Regions from separate parts of the Streptomyces sp. CRCS-T-1 genome, predicted to be linked through region 4. Evidence: riboswitches for the same ligand, from Rfam matches in the RefSeq annotation. Region 4 holds a riboswitch; each other region holds the start of a gene.
What was found. A riboswitch is a leader RNA that binds a small molecule or an ion and turns the genes downstream of it on or off. The one in region 4 is predicted to bind cobalamin.

Region 1 (4,017 bases), 2.4 Mb from region 4:
GTCGTCGAAGCCGTCGTCGTCGGGGCGGTCGTCCATGCCGAGGTCGTGGTCGAGCTTGGCGGCCTGGATGAGGGTCCAGATCTGGGCGCGGATCGCCGGGAGCTTGGCGGGGTCCATGGAGGAGATCTGGGCGTACTCGTCGAGGAGCTGCTCCAGGCGCGCGATGTCGCCGTAGGAGTCGGCGCGGGCCATGGGCGGCACGAGGTGGTCGACGAGGGTGGCGTGGACGCGGCGCTTGGCCTGGGTGCCCTCGCCCGGGTCGTTGACCAGGAACGGGTAGATCAGGGGCAGGTCGCCGAGGGCGGCGTCGGGGCCGCAGGCGGCGGACAGGCCGGCGTTCTTGCCGGGCAGCCACTCCAGGTTGCCGTGCTTGCCGAGGTGGATCATCGCGTCGGCGCCGAAGCCGCCGTCCTCGGCGCGGGCGGCGATCCAGCGGTAGGCGGCCAGGTAGTGGTGGGACGGCGGGAGGTCCGGGTCGTGGTAGATCGCGATCGGGTTCTCGCCGAAGCCGCGCGGGGGCTGGATGAGGATCAGCAGGTTCCCGAAGCGGAGGGCCGCGAGGACGATGTCGCCCTCCGGGTTGCGGCTGCGGTCGACGAACATCTCGCCCGGCGCCGGACCCCAGTGCTCCTCCACCGACGTGCGCAGCTCCTCGGGGAGCGTGGCGTACCAGCGGCGGTAGTCGGCCGCCGGGATACGCACCGGGTTGCGGGCCAGCTGCTCCTCGGTGAGCCACTCCTGGTCATGGCCGCCCGCCTCGATCAGGGCGCGGATCAGCTCGTCGCCGTCGCCGGAGGCGAGGCCCGGCACCTCGGCGTCCGTGCCGAAGTCGTAGCCCTCCTCGCGCAGGCGCCGCAGCAGGGCCACCGCGCTGGCGGGGGTGTCGAGGCCGACCGCGTTGCCGATGCGGGAGTGCTTGGTCGGGTAGGCGGAGAGGACCAGCGCCAGGCGCTTGTCGGCGGGACGGATGTGGCGGAGCCGGGCGTGGCGTACGGCGATTCCGGCGACGCGGGCGGCGCGCTCGGGGTCGGCGACGTAGGCGGGGAGGCCGTCCTCGTCGATCTCCTTGAACGAGAACGGGACGGTGATGAGGCGGCCGTCGAACTCGGGGACGGCGATCTGGCTGGCCGCGTCGAGCGGGGAGACGCCCTCGTCGTTCTCCTCCCAGGCGGCGCGCGAACCGGTGAGGCACAGGGCCTGGAGGATCGGGACGTCCAGCTCGGTGAGCGCTCCGGCGTCCCAGGACTCGTCGTCGCCGCCGGCCGACGCCTGGGCGGGCTTGGTGCCGCCCGCGGCAAGGACCGTGGTGATGATCACGTCGGCGGTGCGGAGCTCTTCGATCAGCTCGGGCTCGGGGGCGCGCAGGGAGGCGACGTACAGGGGCAGGGCCCGGCCGCCCCCGTCCTCGACGGCGTCGCACAGGGCGGCGACGAAGGCGGTGTTGCCGCTCATGTGGTGGGCCCGGTAGTAGAGCACGGCGACGGTCGGACCGTCGGCGCCGGCGCGGGGCGTGCGCTCCAGCGGGCCCCAGGTGGGTGCTGCCGCCGGCGACTCGAAGCCGTGGCCGGTGAGCAGGACCGTGTCGGAGAGGAAGCGGGCGAGCTGCTCCAGGTTGGCCGGGCCACCGTGGGCGAGGTAGGCGTGTGCCTCGGCGGCGATGCCGACGGGGACGGTGGAGGCTTCCATGAGCTGGGCGTCCGGAGCCTGTTCGCCGGTGAGGACGACGACCGGGCGGCCGTCGGCCAGCAGCAGGTCGAGGCCGTCCTGCCAGGCGCGGATGCCGCCGAGGAGACGTACGACGACCAGGTCGACGCCGTCGAGAAGGCCGGGGAGGTCGTCGAGGGCGAGACGGGAGGGGTTGGCGAAGCGGTAGGGCACCGGACCCGCGGCCGCGCGGGCGCTCAGCAGATCGGTGTCGGACGTCGACAGGAGCAGGATCATGCGGCGTCGGCCTTCCTCGGGGTGTCCGCGCCCCGGGTGGTTCGAAATGGGGTCTCCCCTGCTCGGGCGATGCCGAGCGTTCGGGGAAGGGAGTTCCTGACTCGTCCGGCCGCATGGGCCGGACTCACAGTGGCGGGACCGCGCCGGACTCGCACCGGCTTCCTCCCCTGTCGCCGTCGTGGCGATGGCGGACCGGATGACCCGCCGCGATCATAGTAAGTGCCAGGGGAAGAGGGCACGGCATACACCAGGTGTGATGGTAGGTATGCTCGCCGCCATGTCCACGGCTGCCCCGCGCTCATCGCCCCAGGCCACAGCGGTCCCACGAGACCGCGGTGACGCCTGTCCGGGGACGCTGCGGCTGCACGCGGCGGACGACGGAGCGCTGGCTCGCGTCCGGATTCCCGGTGGTGTGCTGACCGTTGCGCAGGCGGAGACGCTCGGGGACGTGGCGGTGCGGCTGGGCGACGGCGACCTGCATCTGACCTCGCGCGGCAACGCGCAACTGCGGGGTCTGCCCGGTGGATGCGCCGGGGAGCTGGCCGAGTCGCTGGACGCGGCCGGGCTGCTGCCCTCGCACGGGCACGAGCGGGTGCGCAACATCGTGGCCTCGCCGCTGTCCGGTCTCGACGGGCGGGGCTTTCTGGACGTACGCCCCTGGCTGACGGCCCTGGACGCGGCGCTGTGCGCGAGCGAGGCGGCGCGGGCCCTGTCGGGACGTTTCCTGTTCGCGCTCGACGACGGACGCGGCGACGTGGCCGGACTCGATGCCGATGTGACGGTACGGGCGACGGCGGACGGCGGCGCGGAACTCACGCTCGGAGCGGCCGGACAAGCGCTGCGCGTCGGTGCCGAGGAAGCGGCCCGGGCCGCGCTGGCGGCCGCGGAAACCTTCCTGGAGGCGGCGCGAACGAGCGGGGACCGCGTCTGGCGCGTTGATGAACTGTCCCTCTCCGGCGACGAGTTGCTCGACGCGGTCGGCCGACGGCTGCGGGCCGAGGGCATCCGTCACGAGCGGCGGGACCGGGAGACCGTCCGCACGGCCGGACCGCCCCCGGGAGTCCTAGGCACCGCGCTCTCCGTGCACGTACCTCTGGGACGCCTCTCGGCACACCAGTGGCGGGAACTGACCCGCGTCGCCGCCGGTGAGCTGCGTCTCACCCCGTGGCGCGGTGTGGTTCTTCCCACACACGGGACGGACCCGGACGTATCCCTCGCCCGCCTCGCGGCCACCGGCCTGGTCACCGGCCCAGGTGACCCCTGGCTCCGTGTCGGTGCCTGTATCGGCAGCCCCGGATGCGCCAAGTCGCGGGCGGACGTACGGGCCGACGCGGCCGAGGCCCTCGACACGATCGAGCCGGGCGGCCTCCCCTTGTACTGGTCCGGGTGCGAACGCCGCTGCGGGCACCCCCGGGGCGACCGCGTCGACGTGGTCGCCGCCCCGGGAGGCGGCTATCTGCTCTCCACCGCGGTGAGCGGCCAGGAACCCCGGACCGCCTCGATGGACGTCCCCGCCCGGCTCGCCACCGCCCTGGCGGCGATCACCTCATGACCCCTACGACGACCACGACGACCGAGAGCAGCGAGAAGAGCACCGTGACCACCTACGACTACGAGAAGGACGGCCCGGCCATCTACCGCCAGTCCTTCGCCACGATCCGCGCGGAGGCGGACCTCGCGGCCCTGCCCGCCGATGTCAGCCAGGTCACGGTCCGGATGATCCACGCCTGCGGGATGGTCGACCTCGTACGGGACCTGGCCTACTCCCCGGCCGTCGTCGCCCGCGCCCGCGAGGCGCTGCGGGCCGGGGCGCCCATCTTCACCGATGTGCAGATGGTGGCCAGCGGTGTGACGCGCAAGCGGCTGCCCGCCGACAACGACGTGCTGTGCACGCTCTCCGACCCGTCCGTGCCGGAGCTGGCGGCGAAGCTCGGCACGACGCGCAGCGCCGCCGCGATGGAGCTGTGGCGGGACCGGCTGGAGGGCTCGGTGGTCGCCGTCGGCAACGCGCCCACCGCCCTGTTCCGGCTGCTGGAGATGATCGACGAGGGCGCGCCCCGGCCGGCCGCCGTCATC
Region 2 (4,017 bases), 2.1 Mb from region 4:
CGGCTGCGCGTCCCCCGCCAACCCCCGCCTCAAAACGGGGAGTTCGGCCTGCGGCGACGTACCTTCCCATACGCATGAGACGAGGACGAGTGCTGCTAGCGGGCCGCTACCGGCTGGATGTTGAGATCGGGCGCGGTGGAATGGGAGAGGTCTGGCGCGCGTACGACGAGACGCTCGCCAGGGCGGTGGCCGTCAAGCTGCTGCTGCCCCAGGACACCGATGTCACGGCGGCTTCCCGGTTCCGTCTGGAGGCACAGACCGCCGGGCGCCTCAACCACCCCCATCTGGTCGGTGTCCTGGACTTCGGCGAGTACGACAACCGGCTGTACCTGGTGATGGAACTGGTCGAGGGCGACAGCCTCGCCGGGGTGCTGGCCGCCTCCGGGGCGCTGCCGGCCGAGCGGGTGGCCGATCTCGCCGCGCAGGCCGCCGCGGGGCTCGCCGCCGCCCACGCGCAGGGCATCGTCCACCGTGACATCAAGCCCGCCAACCTGCTGCTGGACGCCCACGGCACGCTGAAGATCGGCGACTTCGGCATCGCCCGCTTCCTCGACGACCCCGGCGCCGCGCTCACCGCCACCGGCCAGATCGTCGGCACCGGCCTCTATCTCGCGCCCGAACGCGCCCTGGGCCAGCCCGCCGGACCCGCCTCCGACATGTACTCCCTGGGGTGTCTGCTCTACCAACTCCTCAGCGGCCGGCCACCGTTCCAGGCGGACACCGCCGTCGCGCTCCTCCACCAGCACCTCGATTCCGCGCCCGTACCGCCCCGTGAGCTCGGTGTCGCCGGGCTCCCGCCGGCCTTCGAGAACTATCTGCTCGGCCTGCTCGCCAAGCAGCCCGAGGACCGGCCCACCGCCCAGCGGACCGCCGAGTGGTTCGGCGGCGGTGCCTGGCGGGGACTGCCCGAGCCGCTGCCGGAGGCCGCGCCCCCGGTGACGTCCGCCGCGCCGAGGCCGTACCCGGCCGCCGAGACCCGCAACCCGGCCACCTACGCGCTGCCCGGCGCCCCTGGGCTGCGCACCGGGCGCACACCCCAGGCCGGCCGTGCGCGCCGCGCCGCGCCCCGGGCCGCCCCCGACAACCGGCGCAAAGCGGCGGCGACGGTCGCCGCGGCGGCGCTCTTCGCCGCCGCGATGCTCGCCGGCATGCTGTGGTTCTCGCCCGACGACACCGCGACGGAGGGCACGGAGCCCGACGCGTCGCCCTCCGCGAGCAGTCCCGTCGCCACGCCGTCCGCCGGCTCCGCCTCGCCGCTCTCTTCCGCTCCGGCGGCGGACACGGCTCCGGACGCCACCGTTCCGGCCGCCGGCACAGTGGCCGATATCACCCCGTCCACCAGCGCACCCGCTCCCCCGACCCCCGTCGAAGCGACGCCCAGCCCCACGACACCGGCCCAGGAGACGGCCGACGCATCGCGAAAGGCGGACAAACCCCGGCAGGAGAAGCCCCGTCGGACCTGGGAAGACGGCGACGACGATGACGACGGGGGCGACGACTGAGCGGCCCTGCGCCGGTGTGCGAGCGGACGCCCCCTCGCGCGCCCCCTCGGGTGGCTTGTCATCGTCCTTATCTCGGCATTACTGTCACCACGCCTTGGTGAACGGGAAAGCCGGTGTGATGCCGGTGCGGCCCTCGCCACTGTGAATCGGGAAGTCCGGCTCCGGCCCTAACAGGCAGCCACTGGGTCCTTGCGACCCGGGAAGGCGGAGTACGGGCGGTGGTACCCGTCAGCCAGGAGACCGGCCAAGGCGCGTCAACCATCCACGAGGTGCTGGAGAGGGTCTGCTGAGCCATGCACATAGCCGAGGGTTTTCTGCCGCCGGCACACGCGGTCGCCTGGGGCGCCGCGTCGGCGCCGTTCGTCGTCCACGGAGTCCGGTCGCTCACCCGTGAGGTGCGTGAGCACCCCGAGAGCACCCTGCTCCTGGGTGCCTCCGGTGCCTTCACGTTCGTCCTGTCCGCTCTGAAACTGCCGTCGGTCACCGGCAGTTGCTCCCACCCCACCGGAACGGGCCTGGGAGCCATCCTGTTCCGGCCACCCATCATGGCGGTGCTGGGCACCATCACCCTGCTCTTCCAGGCGCTGCTGCTCGCCCACGGCGGTCTGACCACGCTCGGCGCCAACGTCTTCTCCATGGCGATCGTCGGGCCCTGGGCCGGATACGCCGTGTACAAGCTGCTGCGGCGCTACGACGTGCCGCTGATGGTCGCGGTCTTCTTCGGGGCGTTCTTCGCCGACCTGTCCACCTACTGCGTCACCAGCGTGCAGCTGGCGCTCGCCTTCCCCGACCCGGGCAGCGGGTTCGTGGGCGCGCTCGGCAAGTTCGGCACCATCTTCGCCGTCACCCAGATCCCGCTCGCGGTGAGCGAGGGCCTGCTGACGGTGCTCGTGATGCGGCTGCTGGTGCAGTCCAGCAAGGGTGAACTGACCCGGCTGGGTGTGCTGGTGACCGGCGGGCGCAAGGAGAAGAAGACGGCGGCCGAGTCCGAGGCGGTGGCGTGATGAACCGGAACACGAAGATCAACGGCCTGCTGCTGCTCGCCGTGGCCCTGCTCGCGGTCCTGCCGCTCGCCCTCGGCCTCGGCGACCACAAGGAGGAGCCGTTCGCGGGCGCCGACGCCCAGGCGGAGACGGCGATCACCGAGATCGACCCGGACTACAAGCCCTGGTTCTCGCCGCTGTACGAGCCGCCGTCGGGTGAGATCGAGTCGGCGCTGTTCGCCCTGCAGGCGGCGATCGGCGCGGGCGTGCTCGCCTACTACTTCGGCCTGCGGCGCGGCCGCCGCCAGGGCGAGGAGCGGGCGCGGCAGGACACCGAGGAGACCACGGGCGTCACCGAGGGGTCCGGGGCCGAAGGGGCCTGAGCCGCGTGCTGCCGATCGACGCGGCGGCGCACAGCAGTCGCTGGCGCCGCCGCCATCCCGTGGACAAGGCCGTGCTCGGTCTCGGCCTCACCGTGTTGGCCATCTCGCTGCCGCCCTGGCCGGGAGCGGCCCTGGTGCTGGTGACGGCCGTGTCCCTGCTGCTGGGGCCGGCCGGTGTGCCCGGCCGCCGGCTCTGGCGGGCCTACCGGGTGCCGCTGGGCTTCTGTGTGACCGGCGCCCTCACGCTGCTCGTCCAGGTCGGCGGGCCGGGGAGCTTCGTCTCCCTCGCGGACGACGGGCCCCTGCGGGCCGGGGAGTTGCTGCTGCGCACCTCGGCGGCCTCCCTCGGGGTGCTGCTGTTCGCCTTCACCACACCGATGTCCGACCTGCTGCCGCGCCTGGTCCGGGCGGGCGTCCCGGCGCCGGTCGTCGATGTCGCGCTCGTGACGTACCGCATGAGCTTTCTGCTGCTGGACTCCGTGCGCCGGATCCGCGACGCGCAGGCCGCCCGGCTCGGGCACACCACACGGGCCGCCACCTGGCGTTCGCTGGGCGGACTCGGCGCCACCGCGTTCGTCCGGGCCTTCGACCGGGCGGCCCGCCTCCAGGCCGGTCTCGCCGGGCGCGGCTACGACGGAACCCTGCGGGTCCTGGTGCCCGAGGCCCGTGTCTCCGTCCGCTTCACGGTCGCCAGTTGCGCGCTCCTCGCGACGCTGGCCGTCCTCACCCTCGTACTGGAAAGGCCGCTGACATGAGCGAGCCCGCCCTCGTCGCCCTGCGGGGCGCGTCCTTCGCCTACGAGGACGGCCCGGCCGTGCTCAGCGGCCTCGACTTCGACATCCGGGAGGGGCGGGCGCTGGCGCTGCTCGGCCGCAACGGCAGCGGCAAGACCACGCTGATGCGGCTGCTCAGCGGCGGGCTGCGGCCGCACGAGGGGCGGTTGACGGTCGACGGGCAGCCGGTGACGTACGACCGCAAGGGCCTGACCCGGCTGCGCACGACCGTCCAGCTCGTGGTGCAGGACCCGGACGACCAGCTCTTCGCGGCGTCCGTCGAGCAGGACGTGTCGTTCGGGCCGCTGAACCTCGGGCTGTCCGACACCGAGGTACGGGCGCGGGTGGCGGAGTCGCTCGCCGCCCTGGACATCGG
Region 3 (4,017 bases), 3.4 Mb from region 4:
GCCGATCCGGTCCATGCTGCTAAGCCTGGTCACGCCGCCGTACCTGCCAGATCGCCGCCGCGCCCAGGACCGCCACCACGCCGATGCCCGCCAGCAGGCCCAGGGACGGGCCGTCGTCGTCGGACGTGTTGCCGTCGGACGTGTCCTTCTTCGCCGCCGGTGTCGACTCCCGGGAACTCGCCACCTGCTCCCCGCAGCCCTTCTCCGGATAGCCCGAGATCGCGCACAGCAGGGCGTTCGTGTCGTAGCGCAGGGGCTTGGCGACACTCGCGAGGGCCTCCGCCGTGGTCGCGTCGGGGGAGACGCGGGCGCAGGCCGTCCGGGCGGGGGGCGGGGCCTCGCCCTGAGGGGCGTCCGCCTTGGTGCCGGGGTCGATGACGAGCGCCACGCGCTTCTTGCCGTCCTGCGCGGGGGTCTTCGCGCAGATGGTCGTGAAGTCGGCCGTGCCGCGCGGCCGGGCCGCCTCGGAGGAGTCCTCGCTCACCGCGAAGCGGAAGCCCTGGACGTCGCCGTCCGAGGGGCGGGCCATGGACGGGCCCTGGGTGGCGTAGACCCAGCGGTCGCCTTCGCGGTCCCAGAACGACCAGTACCGGTAACCGGCGGCCTGGGCCTGGCCCGCGCCCGCGATCAGCAGGAGCGAGGCCGCCAGGAGGAGGAGAGCGGCCCGGCGGATCACGACTGCTGCCTCTTCTTGCGGCCGGTGAAGAGGAAGCCGATGCCGATACCGGCGACGAGGCAGACCCCGACGTACCACCAGACGCCGAAGAAGCCCGACCCCGAGTCGTCCTTCTCGTCGGTCGCCGAGGCCTGGTCGGGGGCCTGCGGGGCCGGGCCCGTCGCGTTGAGCTGCTTCACCAGGTCCGTGCCGCCGAAGTCACGCGGGTTCACGCCCGTCGCGTGGGCGGCGAAGATCAGCTGGGCGTAGGCGGCGGGGCCGCCCTGCTCGGCCCAGTCGGCGGAGTTCTTCTCCAGCCACTGCACGGACTTCTCGGCCTGCGCGGTCTCGCCCTGCGCGGCGAGCGCCACGACCGCGTCGGCGGTGTTGCCGTGGTCGGGCTGGGGGTCCGCGCCGGCGAGGGCGGAGGTGAGGTGGTCGTCGTCCTTGGCGAGGGTCTGGGTGAGGTACGCGGCGCCGTTGTCGGCGGCCTGCCGCGGCGTGGAGGGGTCCGCGCACGTGGCGCCGGACTTCTTGCCCTCCTCCACGACCATGCCCTTGCCCAGGGCGCCGAGGACACCGGCCGCCGTGGCGTCCGCGTTGGCGGCCAGCTCGCCCTTCTTGTCCGGCTGGAACGCGAAGGCGCCGTCGTCGTCCCCGCCGCAGGGGAGGGCGAGCTTCAGCAGGGCGTCGTCGGGCGACTTGCCGCCCTTCTCGACCTGGTCCGGCTTCTCACCGGCGGCGGCGAGCGCGCCGATGATGACCGACGTGGAGTTGGTGTCGCTGGCGCCGCCGGGCGCGTAACCCCAGCCGCCGTCCTTGTTCTGTACGGACCTCAGCCAGCCGACGGCCTTGTCGGTGACGGCGTCCTGCCCGCCGAGCGCGGCGAGCGCCTGGACGGCGGCGGCCGTGGCGTTGGTGTCGAGCATGGTCTTGGCGTCGCACGCGGCGGCCGGGTCGGGACGGTACGCGGCGAACCCGCCGTCCGCGCACTGCTGCCCGACCAGCCACTCGACGGACTTGGCGGCCGGCTTCTCACCCACCGTGTCCTGGGCCAGCAGGGCGAGCGACTGGCGCCAGACGCCGTCGAACTTGGGGTCCTTGTCGCCGTACAGGGCGGAGGGGAGCGACGGGGACGGACTCGGCGACGGTGCGGCGGCGGCCGGCGTGGCGGCGCCGATCACGGTGACGGCGGCCAGGACCGCGGCGCTGCGGCGGACGTTCATGATCGGCGGGTGCCTCTCCCTGTGAGGGAGCCGGGCAGCACGGGACACCCCGGCGGCTCGGCTCCGTATACCTCGACGGTGCCGTGCACCGGCAGGCGCCGGGCACGTGAGCCGGTCACGATCCGTACGGGGCGATCCGGCTTCCGCCTGGCAGGGCGGTCCACGGTTGCGGGTCAGCGCCGGAATTGCACCGGCTTCTCCCTGTACGGGTGATGACGACCCGCCCACTGTACCCGGAAGTAGCAAAACGGCCGAGAGTACCTTCCTCCCGTGCCGACAACACCACCTGGACGCCTCCTGGACTCGGGTCGCCGCCCGGATGTGCGGTGAGGTCGAACTGCTGCACCACGCCGAGGAGTTGATCCTGTCCGTGAGGCAAAACGGGTTAACGTGAAGCTCCACGACCACACGCAGGAGCGTCCATGACTGATCAGGTGGAGAACTCCGAGCAGGAGCCGCTCTCCAAGATCGATACCTCGGTTCCGCACTCGGCGCGGATCTGGAACTACTGGCTGGGCGGGAAGGACAACTACGAAGTCGACCGTGTGGCCGGTGACGCGTTCCGTGAGATCTTCCCCGGGATCGAGACCGGGGCCCGCGCCGCCCGCTACTTCCTCGCCCGCGCCGTCCGCCATCTCGCCGCCGAAGAGGGCATCCGTCAGTTCCTGGACATCGGCACCGGGCTGCCCAACGTGGACAACACCCACCAGATCGCCCAGCGGGTGGCCCCGGAGAGCCGGATCGTCTACGTCGACAACGACCCGCTGGTCCTGGCACACGCCCGCGCGCTGCTCACCAGCACACCGGAAGGCGTCACCAACTACGTCGACGCCGACCTGCGCAAGCCGAGCACGATCGTCCGGGAAGCCGGGAAGACCCTGGACTTCGACCAGCCCGTCGCGCTCATGCTGATGGGCATCCTCGGCCATATCGAGGACCACGACGAGGCCCGCGAGATCGTGCGGCAGCTGGTCGACGCGCTGCCGCCCGGCAGCTACCTCGTCCAGTACGACTCCACCGACACCAGCGAGGACTACCTCCGGGCCATCGGGCAGTACAACGACGGCGGCTCGATCCCGTACATCCTGCGCAGCCCCGAGCAGATCGCCCGCTACTTCGACGGTCTGGAGCTGCTGGAGCCGGGCGTCACGTCCTGCTCGCGCTGGCGTCCCGACGCCGAGGCCCTGGGCCTGCCCGCGGAGGTGCACCAGTACGGCGGTGTCGCCCTCAAGCGCTGAACTCAGGTCTCCTGAAGTATGCGGTGCAGGATGGTCGGAGTCTCGTCCGGCGACTCGGCTTCGACCACCAACCGGTTCATGGCGTCCCAGTAGCGCTCGATGTCGGCCGGCCGGTCGGGATAGAGCGCGGTGGTGAGCTGCTCCAGGTAGACCACGTCGGGCAACTGGCCCCCGGGCAGCCGCAGAATGGTGACCGGACCGCCCTCCGCGGCATGCCCGCCGGAGCGGAACGGCAGGATCTGCACGGTGACCTGCGGCAGCCGGCACACCTCGATGAGATGCCTGAGCTGAGCGCGCATCACCTCCGCCCCGCCCACCGGACGCCGCAGCGCCGCCTCGTCGATCACCGCCCAGAGCCGGGCCGTGCCCGGCTGCCGGTGCAGGATCCGCTGCCGGGTCATCCGCAGCGCCACCCGCCGGTCGGTCTCCCGCGCGTCGGCGTCGGGGTGCACGAGCCGGACGGCGGCACGCGCGTAGTCGGGCGTCTGGAGCAGCTCGGGAACGCGCTGTATCTGGTAGCAGCGGATGACGCTCGCGGCTTGCTCGGCGCCGAGGTAGCTCTGCGTCCAGGAGGGCACCACGTCGCTGTAGTACTGCCACCAGGCGTGGGTGTTGGCCTGTTCGGCCAGCGCCAGCAGCGTGGCGCGTTCGGCCTCGTCCGTGACGCCGTAGAACGTGAGCAGGTCGGCGACATCCCGCAGCTTGAACCCGTGGCGCCCGGCCTCCATGCGGCTGATCTTGGAGGGGGAGGCCCGGATGACGTCCCCCGCCTCCGCCCTGCCGATGCCCCGCCCGTCCCGCAGCCTGCGCAGCCGAGCGCCCAACGCCAGCCGAGGCACCATCGGCCCGGCCGATCTCCCGTCCAGGACTCCGCTGAAGGGCGACGTTCGAGCGGCCT
Region 4 (4,017 bases):
AGCGACTGGGACTGGTCCAGGAACGGTGTCCTGGCGGCCGCCATGTCGATCAGGCCGCGCTGCGGAACCTCCCACGCCGTGCGGTAGAGCGCCCGTACGTCCGCGGGGATCCAGGCGAACTCCTGCACCGAGCCGTTGGCCTCGCGCAGCGCCTCCCGGCTGCGGGCGTCCCACACGCCGAGCCGCTTCAGCTCGTCCACCAGGTAGGAGTTGACCTGGAGGAACTCGCCCGACAGCGTCTCACGCTTGAACAGGTTGGACACCTGCGGCTCGATGCACTCGTACACGCCCGCGATGGAGGCGATCGTGGCCGTGGGCGCGATGGCGAGGAGCAGGGAGTTGCGCATACCGGTCGCGGCGATGCGCTCGCGCAGGGCCGCCCAGCGCTCGGGCCAGGTCAGCTCCACGTCGTAGTGATCGGGGTGCAGCACACCCCGGGCCGTACGGGTCTTCTCCCAGGCCGGCAGCGGGCCGTTGCGCTCGGCCAGGTCGGCGGAGGCCTCGTAGGAGGCGAGCATGATGCGCTCGGCGATACGGGTGGACAGCGCCTTCGCCTCGGGCGAGTCGAAGGGCAGGCGCAGCTTGAAGAAGACGTCCTGCAGGCCCATGGCCCCGAGGCCGACCGGACGCCAGCGGGCGTTGGAGCGGCCCGCCTGCTCGGTCGGGTAGAAGTTGATGTCCACGACACGGTCGAGGAAGGTCACGGCCGTGCGGACGGTCTCGTCCAGCCGCTCCCAGTCGATGTCCCTGCGGGCCAGGTCGACGAAGGCGCCGAGGTTGACCGAGCCCAGGTTGCAGACCGCCGTCTCCCCGTCGTCGGTGACCTCCAGGATCTCCGTGCAGAGATTGGAGGAGTGGACGACGTGGCCCGGCTCGGCCGTCTGGTTGGCGGTGCGGTTGGCGGCGTCCTTGAAGGTCATCCAGCCGTTGCCGGTCTGCGCGAGGGCGCGCATCATGCGGCCGTACAGCTCACGGGCCGGCAGGGTCTTCTTCGCCAGGCCCTTCGCCTCGGCCGCCCGGTACGCGGCGTCGAACTCCTCGCCGAACAGGTCGACCAGCTCGGGCACGTCCGAGGGGGAGAACAGCGACCACTGCCCGTCGGCGTTGACCCGCCGCATGAACTCGTCCGGCACCCAGTGCGCGAGGTTCAGATTGTGCGTACGGCGGGCGTCCTCGCCGGTGTTGTCGCGCAGCTCCAGGAACTCCTCGATGTCGGAGTGCCAGGTCTCCAGGTACACCGCGGCGGCGCCCTTGCGGCGGCCGCCCTGGTTCACGGCGGCGACCGAGGCGTCGAGGGTCTTCAGGAACGGGACGATGCCGTTGGAGTGGCCGTTGGTGCCGCGGATCAGCGAACCGCGGGAACGGATACGGGAGTACGACAGCCCGATGCCGCCCGCGTGCTTCGACAGCCGCGCCACCTGGTGGTACCGGTCGTAGATCGAGTCCAGCTCGTCCTTGGGGGAGTCCAGGAGGTAGCAGGACGACATCTGGGGGTGCCGGGTGCCGGAGTTGAAGAGGGTGGGCGAGGAGGGGAGGTAGTCCAGGCGGCTCATGAGCCCGTAGAGCGCGGCGACCTCGTCGACGGACTGTGCCGTGTCGTCCTCGGCGAGACCGGCGGCGACGCGCAGCATGAAGTGCTGGGGCGTCTCGACGACCTTGCGGGTGATCGGGTGGCGCAGCAGGTAGCGGCTGTGCAGCGTCCGCAGGCCGAAGTAGCCGAAGCGGTCGTCGGCGGCCCGGTCGATCAGCGCGTCGAGCCGGGCGGCGTGCAGGAGCACGAACTCGGCGGTCCGGTCGGCGATCAGACCCTCGCGGTGGCCGACCGCGACGGACTCGGTGAAGGACGTGACACCCTGCGAGGCGGCCTCTTCACGGATGCCGATCGTCAGCAGACGGGCGGCCAGCCGGGAGTAGGCGGGGTCCTCGGAGATGAGGCCGGCGGCCGACTCCGTCGCGAGCTCGCGCAGCTCCGCCTCGTCCGCCCGCGCGGACCGGCCCCGCAACGCGGCGGCGGCGACCCGGCCGGGGTCGGCGTCGGGGAGGTCGGCGGTCAGCTCGGTCAGGGTCCGCAGCAGCGCGGCACCGGGACCGTCGTGCTCTTCTTCGGCAGCTGAGACCGGTTCGGCTGGCGCGATGGTCACGTGGGGCTCTCCCTCGCTCGGCAAGGGGCCTCGCGCAGGGCAGGGGGCAGCACACGAGCGCACACGGCGTCGCGTCCACCGGCCCATTCCACGAGGCCCGGACGTCAGGGCACCCCGGCCGGACGGCCGGGCGCGCTGTCGGCAGGTCCTCGGACTGAAGCCTGTGCGCCCCGCCTTGGGGGCGGATACGCATAAGTACACCGTTGCGGGACAGTTCCGGATTCGCACCGGATTCCCCTGCGGCGACAGCGAGCACGAGCATACATCTTGTGCTGGGTTCGGGTGGCACCCCCAGATGTTGTGTCGCATTGGTGTCAGAGCGTCAACTTCACGTGACAGCGGGCCGCCGTGAATCCTTCTCACGGCGGCCCGCTGCGGGCTGTGTGCGGTTGTTCGCGCTGTTCCCCGCGCCCCTAGTGGGCGCTGCCGGCGGTGGCGGGCGGGAGTTCCACCTGGACGCCCGGGTCGCCCGCGTCGGCCGTGTAGTCCTCCGGCTTGGTCTCGTCGATGCCGTCGGGGGCCTTGAGGGCCTTCAGGACGAAGGTGAGGACCACCGTCACCACCACGTTCAGGACGAACGCCGTGAGGCCGATGTAGCCGATCTCACCGATGCCGGGGATCTCCTTCGAGGAGCCGCCGAAGTGCTTCTGGGTCGGCGAGGCGACCCCGTACGCGGCGGCTGTGCCGTAGATCATGCCGACCGCCCAGCCCGCGAGCAGCGCCCAGCGGTGGAACCAGCGGGTGAACAGGCCGCCGACCAGGGCCGGGAAGGTCTGCAGGATCCAGATGCCGCCGAGCAGCTGGAAGTTGATGGCGACGGTCTTGTCCATGGTGAGGACGAAGGCCAGCGCGCCCACCTTCACCAGCAGGGAGACCAGCTTGGAGACCTTGGTCTCCTGCGCCGGTGTGGCGTCCGGCTTGATGAAGTCCTTGTAGATGTTGCGGGTGAAGAGGTTCGCGGCCGCGATGGACATGATGGCCGCCGGCACGAGCGCTCCGATGCCGATCGCCGCGAAGGCCACGCCCGCGAACCAGTCCGGGAACATCGTCTCGAACAGCTGCGGGATCGCCAGCTGCCCGTTCTGCACCTTGATGCCGGCCGCGATCGCCATGAAGCCGAGCAGCGCGAGCAGGCCCAGCATCAGCGAGTACAGGGGCAGGATCGTGGTGTTGCGGCGGATCACCTCACGGCTGCGCGAGGACAGCGTCGCCGTGATCGAGTGCGGGTACATGAACAGCGCGAGCGCCGAGCCGAGCGCCAGCGTGGCGTACGTCCACTGCCCCGCCTCCGGCGGCACCAGCGCACCGCGCGCCGCACCCGTCGCCGGGTTGGTCTGGCTGTACGCGTCGCCCGCCTTGGCGAAGATCTCGTCGAAGCCGCCCAGCTTGATCGGGATGTAGATGATCGCCACCGCGATGACGATGTAGATCAGGGTGTCCTTGACGAAGGCGATCAGCGCCGGGGCCCGCAGGCCCGACGAGTACGTGTAGGCGGCCAGCACACCGAACGCGATCAGCAGCGGCAGGTCCTTGATGAACCAGTTGGTGTCCTCGCCGCCCCCGACGCCCATCACGTCCAGCACGGCCTGGATGCCGACGAGCTGGAGCGCGATGTACGGCATGGTCGCGAGGATGCCGGTGACGGCCACGGCCAGCGACAGGCCCTTGGAGCCGAAGCGGCCGCGCACGAAGTCGGACGTCGTCACATACCCGTGCTTGTGGGACACCGACCACAGACGGGGGAGGAAGGTGAAGATCAGCGGATAGACCAGGATCGTGTACGGCACCGCGAAGAAGCCGGCCGCGCCCGCCGCGTAGATCGCCGCCGGAACGGCCACGAAGGTGTAGGCCGTGTACAGGTCGCCGCCGAGCAGGA

Region 1: another riboswitch for cobalamin. It lies ahead of cobN (cobaltochelatase subunit CobN); the one in region 4 lies ahead of NNW99_RS11495 (ribonucleoside-diphosphate reductase subunit alpha).
Region 2: another riboswitch for cobalamin. It lies ahead of NNW99_RS02340 (energy-coupling factor ABC transporter permease); the one in region 4 lies ahead of NNW99_RS11495 (ribonucleoside-diphosphate reductase subunit alpha).
Region 3: another riboswitch for cobalamin. It lies ahead of NNW99_RS27130 (prenyltransferase/squalene oxidase repeat-containing protein); the one in region 4 lies ahead of NNW99_RS11495 (ribonucleoside-diphosphate reductase subunit alpha).

What each region holds. Positions count from the first base shown of each region.
Region 1 covers NZ_CP101651.1:191,783-195,799, forward strand. The annotation lists gene cobN (cobaltochelatase subunit CobN) at 1-1,941, opposite strand, end outside; cobalamin riboswitch at 2,011-2,162, opposite strand; gene cobG (precorrin-3B synthase) at 2,207-3,493, shown strand; gene NNW99_RS00840 (precorrin-8X methylmutase) at 3,490-4,017, shown strand, end outside.
Region 2 covers NZ_CP101651.1:520,656-524,672, forward strand. The annotation lists gene NNW99_RS02335 (protein kinase) at 75-1,502, shown strand; cobalamin riboswitch at 1,559-1,766, shown strand; gene NNW99_RS02340 (energy-coupling factor ABC transporter permease) at 1,796-2,506, shown strand; gene NNW99_RS02345 (energy-coupling factor ABC transporter substrate-binding protein) at 2,506-2,868, shown strand; gene cbiQ (cobalt ECF transporter T component CbiQ) at 2,874-3,623, shown strand; gene NNW99_RS02355 (energy-coupling factor ABC transporter ATP-binding protein) at 3,620-4,017, shown strand, end outside.
Region 3 covers NZ_CP101651.1:5,988,864-5,992,880, forward strand. The annotation lists gene NNW99_RS27120 (energy-coupling factor transporter transmembrane component T) at 1-15, opposite strand, end outside; gene NNW99_RS27125 (SCO2322 family protein) at 20-676, opposite strand; gene NNW99_RS27130 (prenyltransferase/squalene oxidase repeat-containing protein) at 673-1,881, opposite strand; cobalamin riboswitch at 1,993-2,125, opposite strand; gene NNW99_RS27135 (SAM-dependent methyltransferase) at 2,304-3,119, shown strand; gene NNW99_RS27140 (helix-turn-helix transcriptional regulator) at 3,122-4,017, opposite strand, start outside.
Region 4 covers NZ_CP101651.1:2,621,927-2,625,943, reverse strand. The annotation lists gene NNW99_RS11495 (ribonucleoside-diphosphate reductase subunit alpha) at 1-2,141, opposite strand, end outside; cobalamin riboswitch at 2,264-2,420, opposite strand; gene mctP (monocarboxylate uptake permease MctP) at 2,555-4,017, opposite strand, start outside.